Regions from separate parts of the Lactobacillus sp. ESL0260 genome, predicted to be linked through region 1. Evidence: riboswitches for the same ligand, from Rfam matches in the RefSeq annotation. Region 1 holds a riboswitch; the other holds the start of a gene.
What was found. Region 1 has a riboswitch for FMN ahead of F5ESL0260_RS04510 (ECF transporter S component). Riboswitches for the same ligand answer to the same signal wherever they lie in the genome.

Region 1 (3,408 bases):
AAACTGACCATTTTGGCTCTGATACCTGCTAAAGCTGATACTTGAGAAACGTGAGCAGAAATATCCGGCGTACGTATATCTTGGGATATATCTTCTTCACCGGCAAAAACTTTTTGTTGGCCATTTTCGCTTTTTAGTTCAATTTTTTCTTTATCAATGGCAGCCAATATGCCCTTTTCATCACTATAACTAAGTTTGTGTTCACGTGCTAACCAGGTAGAAGCGCGGTACATTGCTCCCGTATCAATATACGTAAAGTTCAATTTTTGAGCTATAATCTTCGCTACTGTGCTTTTTCCAGCTGAAGCTGGTCCGTCAATTGCTATTTGCATTCAATAAAAAAGGGACTGCAGTCCCTATCCTTTCTAAATTATTTGATACGCAATACTTGTCCGATATCCACCTGACTGTTAGGGTCAAGTTGATTTAACTCAGCTAACTGACCAACAGAAATTTTAAAACGACGAGCAATACTACTTAAAGAATCTCCACTTTGAACTATATATTGTTTAATTTTGGGTTTAGTTTTTGCGTGTTTCCTTTTTGGCTTAACCTTAGCTTTCTGTTCTGCTTTCGGCTTGCTCTTAGTTTTATTTTCGACAAGTTTGTTTTTTGCAGGAGAAGCTTTAGTTTTTGCTTTTTTAGCAGCTTTTTTATGAGTTTTGCGTACTTTAACTATTTTATTACTTGAACTATTATTCGCTGCTAAATGATGTACTACTGGAACAAGGCCAATTAGTATCATTATAAGTAAAACAATGAGTACAATCCAACCTTTAGAAACAGAGTTGTACGCTTCAACTCTTGTTTTTTGTGGACGTTTATAATGTTGATATGGTCCCTTAGGATTATTAGTCATCTTAAAAAGCCTCCTTACCTAACCTGTTTAATTTTAGCATATTTAACATTTAAGTGGATAAAAAAATCGGTCATTTAATAGACCGATTTCATAATTTTTTATTTTAGTTTTTTAAATTAAAGTTTTTTCTGACAAATGGTTTGATTGTTCTCAAAACAGTTTCAAACAGTAAGTAAACAACCGTACCATTTATTGCGCCTTTTAATAAATTAAACGGCACAATAATGCCAAAAATGTAGGCACTCATTGAAGGAATGTGAAGCAATTTGCCCAAGTACACTTTCTCAGTAAATGCCAGTAAACCTGAATAACCATGAATAGTTGGCAAATTGGGTACTGTAGTTGCTGCATAAAAAGGTGTTAGGACCAGAGCATTTAAAACTGACAAAACAAAAGCCATTGCTATAATGCCAAGGACTATACCTAAAATTGGTTTTAAATGTTTTTTCGTAAAACTCTTTTCATCTTTATTGATATTTCTAGTCAAATAATAAAACGGTAAAGCAAATGAAATTGATGCTAAAAAGGCCGCAGATTGACCCACTAAACTTGGTAGAGCAAAACCTTTATATATTAAATTAATTAGCATTCTCACAAACGCGATGAAAATACCGGGTAACGGACCAAATAAAAAAGTACCAATTGTAATTACAACATCAGAAAAATCAAATTTTAAGAAGCTAGTGACAGGCAATGGTATTTCCAAAAGCATTAATACATATGCAATTGTTCCAATTAAAGTATAAGCTACAATATTGACCAAATTATTTCTGCCTTTTCTTTGCAAAATTCTTACCTCCAAAAAAACTCGGTCTGCTGCTCCTAGCAACAGACCGAGTAAAAGTAAGCTAAAGATCTTGGCTTTTAGTTTAGTCTGTCTTCTTTCATCTAGACTTTAACTATCGGTATCACAATAGATTCCACCACTTACGTGGGTCGCGGACTCTCACCGCCGGTCGGGATTTTCACCCTGCCATGAAGACAACAAACTTATTATTTAATTTTCAAATACCATCTTAATCTACGTCTTTTAATCTGTCAACTTCCTCATGGGATAATTCGCGAAAGCTTCCGGAAATCAGAGAATCTAAGGTTAAAAAGGCGTATCTTTCACGTGCTAATTTTTTAACCTGATGATGAACGGCCTTAAACATTCTTTTTACTTGATGATACTGCCCCTCATGAATAGTTAACTGTACTATTTGGCTATTTTTTTTGCGATCAGTTCTAATTACTTTAACTTTAGCTGGAGCACATCTATGACGATCAATTTTTACTCCATGGGTAAGCTGACTAATTTCTGCAGGAGAAAGTACACCCGTAATTTTAGCAACATATACTTTGGCTACATTATTGCGTGGATGCATTAATAAATTTGCAAGCTCTCCGTCATTGGTCATCAAGAGTAAACCTGACGTATCATAATCTAGTCTGCCAATCGGATATAAGCGGTAAGGTAATTCTTTAAAATAGTCAACAACGGTTTTTCTGCCTTTATCATCACTGGCAGTCGATACCACGCCACGCGGTTTATAGAAAAGATAAGTGTGCAAACTTTCCCGCTCAATTGGTTCACCGTCAACAGTAATGTTACTGAATGTATCCACCTTAGTGCCTAATTTTGTAACTACATTACCATCAACTGTCACCCGTCCTGCGGTGATCATTTTTTCAGCCTTGCGTCGTGAAGCAATTCCAGCTTCAGCAATTACTTTTTGTAATCGTTCTAACACCATTATGATTCTCCTTTTTGAGTTTTAGCAATATTCTTATCTGCTTGACCCTTAGCCGCAAATAAATCGATTTCTCCTTCGGCATTAACACTATCGTCTTCAAAATCTTCTATTAGAGGTAAATCGGCTAAACTTTGATAACCAAAATACTGCAAAAAATAGTCAGTGGTCACGTATAAATTAGGATGTCCCGGTGACTCTTTTTTGCCATTTATCTTTACAAGACCTCGCCAAATTAATGTTTGTAAAGCACCAGATGAATTTACCCCTCTGATTTCATCAATTTCAATCCGAGTAATAGGCTGCTTATAAGCAATAATCGATAATATTTCCAGGGCGGACTGACTAAGATTTTTAGTTAGATCTTTTTGAAAAAAGTTTTCAATTGCTTTGCTTACTTCCGGCCTTGTTGTCAATTTATAAGAATCGTTTAGTTGCTGTATTTGTAGACCTGAATCTGAATTTTTCTGTAATTTTTCCTGCAAACTTTTAGTTAATTCGCGCAGTGCAGGCCTGTCAACTTGCAGCAGTTCACACAAATTAGTGCTTTCAATGCCATTATCACCGGCCACATACAATAGAGCCTCTAACTGGGCAATTTTAGTTATCATCGCTATCAATTCTTTCCAAGTCCAGATCGCCAAATGTTCTATTTTGTGTTACCCGCAATTCTTGCTTTTTACAAAGTTCAAGCAATGCTAAAAACAAACCAATAACATCAGATAAAGTTTTCATTTTTTGACAACATGCAAAAAAACTGACCTTTTTGCACTTTGCCAATTCGGTTTGCAAAAAAGTACTCATCTCTTTAACAGA
Region 2 (3,408 bases), on a different contig from region 1:
CACAGGAAATTGATGCAGGGATCGATCATTCTAAAGTTGATGTCACAATAGAACTAGACCGTAAGAAGGCCATTCATGATGCAATCAGTATGTCCAAGCAGGGTGATGTTGTTCTGATCTGTGGTAAAGGTGAAGATAGTTATCAAAAGGTCCGGGGAGTAGATACTCCTTATCCGTCTGATATTACAGTTGCACAACAGGTAATTGATGAACTTGAAGGGCAAAAAGAACATTTTAACGGTTAGAAAAGCAGGTATTAATGAAACATTTTTTTAGTATTATTGGTGGTATGGGTACCATTGCAACGGAAAGCTACGTCCGCATGATTAATCACCGTATAAAGATTACTAAAGATCAGGACTATCTGAATTATATTTTAGTTAATGATGCCCAAATTCCTGACCGAACGGCTTATATCAAAGACCATAGTCAGCCTAATTTTTTCAATGCCTTGTGTGATGATGTGCTCCAGCAAGCAATGCTAAAGCCTGATTTTTTCGTGATGCCATGTAATACTGCACATTTTTTTTATGATGACTTGGCTAAACTAACTGACATTCCTTTTTTGCATATGATGCGCATTGCCGTGCATAAGTTCGTAAATGATTATCCGGAAGAAAAAAAGATTGGTTTGATTGCTACAGAAGGTTCGATTTATGATCATCTGTACGAAGACGAAATTGAACAAGTTGGCCGTGAGGTAGAACTGGGTGGTCCTGAGATTCAACCGCTGGTTACTGAGCTGATTTATTCCAACATTAAAGAAAAAGGCGTAGTTGATGGCGAACTTTATCACCGCATATTACGCATAATGCATGATCAATATGGTTGTAATGTAATTTTACTTGGTTGTACTGAATTATCTTTAGCTCAGGAAAAGGCGCCAGATCATCCGTATAATGTTATTGATCCGCAAGTAATTATTGCTGATGTGGCAATTGAATTAGAACTAAAAATTCGTGCAGGGATGGATCCTAAGACTGCTATAGATAAATATATGTATTAAACAATACGTGTTGTTTAATACAAATTAAAATAGACTAGTAATCAATTTGAATTATTAGTCTATTTATTTTTCTTAAAAAGTGTTGACAATGTTGCCATCCGGTAGTAGTGTATTAGAAAAGTAATACAGATGAAAATGGGAGAGTTAAAATGTTATATCTTTTATATATATTTATTGGCATACTGATAATATTGACTACTAATTTAGCAGTAACAGCAATTTTGAGCATTAGAGATGCTTATCGCAATCACCTTAAAGATCATTTATCATTTGGCACTGCCTTCAAGAAATATTTTGGTAAAAATAATAATATCCCCCTTCATCTGTCTGATTGGAGACTATAAGGAATTATTTTATTTAAGTTTGCGCTTATCGTATATATAATTTTATAAAACAATAAATTGCTATTGCCGACATAGGATATCTATATTATACTGGAATAAGTTGAATACGGTTTCTTCGGGGCAGGGTGCAATTCCCTACCGACGGTGACAATTAATAATTGAAGTCCGTGACCCGCGTTTTGCGGTGGAACTAGTGCAAGTCTAGTACCGACAGTTAAAGTCTGGATGGGAGAAGAACAAACAAGATTAGACAGAAAACTCGCGTCGTTATTAAACTTCGCTGAAATCTTATTTGATGAATATAAAATAAGCCTCGTTGATTGAATCAACGAGGTTTTTTAATGCTTAGGAAGTGAAATTAGTGCAGGATAAGGATTATATGCAAATGGCAGTTCAAGAAGCATTGAAAGCTCAGGGAATGACTTGGACAAATCCTTTAGTTGGTGCAGTTTTGGTTAAAAATGGTCAGGTTCTAGCGACCGGCTACCACCATCAATTTGGTAAGGAACACGCAGAAGTTAATACACTCTCACACTTAGCTGACCCCCAGCAGGCACAAGGTGCAACTTTGTACGTCACGCTAGAGCCTTGCAGCCATTACGGCAAGCAACCTCCTTGCTGCAAAAAGGTCACTGAGGCCGGAATAAAAAAAGTTGTTATTGGTCAGGTTGATCCTCATCAAATTGTAGCTGGCAAGGGTATTGAATATCTAGAAAGCCATGGGGTGCAAACTGAGATAATCGGTGGTACAGAAAATTTAAACGTTGCTTATAACTTTTTTTATCACAAAAAGAGGCCTTTTGTGACGCTTAAATATGCAATGTCCATTGATGGCAAAATTAATGCAGCCGGGAAAACTAGAACAATTTTGACTGGGGATGCAGCTCAGGTGGATGTGCAAAAGTTGCGTTTGCACAACCAAGCAATTTTAATTGGGGCAAATACTTTGCGAATAGACAATCCACTTTTAACGGTCAGAATTAAGAATTTACCCCATCTACCTATTCGAATAGTGTTAACTAAAGATGCTAATCAGTTGGACTTTAACAGTCGCATGTTTAAGACACATGGTGAAATCTGGCTATTAAGTAGAAGTGAACTGACTCAAAAAGTAGCTGAAAATATTCGCTGCTTTACTGCTACTAAATGGACACCTTCAAAAATTGTGCAGCTTTTAGCCGCACATGAAATTCAAACATTATTAGTTGAAGGTGGCAGCAATGTCCAGAGTCAGTTTGTGGCAGCAAATTTGGCTGACGAAATAGTGACATACATTGCTCCTTTAGTTTTAGGCGGTACTGCATTACCTGCTGTGTTTGGCCAGGCTTTAGCAGAAAAGAGTGATTATCAACTTTTAGACGTTAAAAAATTCAATCAAGATGTCAGAATTCGCGTGAGGAGAAAAGAATGTTTACAGGAATAATTCAAACTACGGGAACGATAACCCGTTTGGAAATTAGTGAGCAACATGCAAGACTAGGTATTTGCGCTCCTAAATTAGTGCAAAAAGATTTGCCTTTAGGGGCAAGCATTGCCGTTAATGGTATTTGTTTAACCGTTACCGCTTGGAGCGATAATGACTTTGCAGTAGACGTGATGCCGGAAACAATGAAACGGACTAATTTGGGCAATTTGCAAAAAGGTAGTTTGATAAATTTAGAGCCATCACTGTCTTTGAACGGTAAGCTTGATGGTCATATTGTTGCGGGACATGTTGATACCACAGCTGAACTGGTAAAAAGGGATGAAAACGAAAATTCTATTGAGTTGGAATTTCAAGTACCACATAAGTATGCCCCCTTTATTGTTGAAAAAGGCTCAATTGCCATTGACGGCATTAGTTTAACTGTGACAATGGCGCAAAATGATCATTTTGGAGTAAGCTTAATACCTTATACCATACAAAATACTACTTTGGCTCACTATCAAGTGCATGACAAAGTCAATATTGAAGTGGATATGATTGGTCGGTACGCTGTCAAACAAATTCAAGCTTGGAAAAAGGAATTTTAATGGAGGAAAAAATGACAGAACAACTGAATGAAAAAATGCAAAAGG

Region 2: another riboswitch for FMN. It lies ahead of ribD (bifunctional diaminohydroxyphosphoribosylaminopyrimidine deaminase/5-amino-6-(5-phosphoribosylamino)uracil reductase RibD); the one in region 1 lies ahead of F5ESL0260_RS04510 (ECF transporter S component).

The regions. Positions count from the first base shown of each region.
Region 1 is NZ_REHO01000010.1:159,636-163,043, reverse strand. It holds gene cmk ((d)CMP kinase) at 1-332, opposite strand, end outside; gene F5ESL0260_RS04515 (LysM domain-containing protein) at 371-859, opposite strand; gene F5ESL0260_RS04510 (ECF transporter S component) at 963-1,649, opposite strand; FMN riboswitch at 1,732-1,846, opposite strand; gene F5ESL0260_RS04505 (pseudouridine synthase) at 1,876-2,592, opposite strand; gene scpB (SMC-Scp complex subunit ScpB) at 2,595-3,203, opposite strand; gene F5ESL0260_RS04495 (ScpA family protein) at 3,193-3,408, opposite strand, start outside.
Region 2 is NZ_REHO01000004.1:121,171-124,578, forward strand. It holds gene F5ESL0260_RS01520 (UDP-N-acetylmuramoyl-L-alanyl-D-glutamate--2,6-diaminopimelate ligase) at 1-245, shown strand, start outside; gene F5ESL0260_RS01525 (aspartate/glutamate racemase family protein) at 260-1,006, shown strand; gene F5ESL0260_RS01530 (hypothetical protein) at 1,156-1,350, shown strand; FMN riboswitch at 1,458-1,591, shown strand; gene ribD (bifunctional diaminohydroxyphosphoribosylaminopyrimidine deaminase/5-amino-6-(5-phosphoribosylamino)uracil reductase RibD) at 1,712-2,773, shown strand; gene F5ESL0260_RS01540 (riboflavin synthase) at 2,758-3,363, shown strand; gene ribA (GTP cyclohydrolase II) at 3,375-3,408, shown strand, end outside.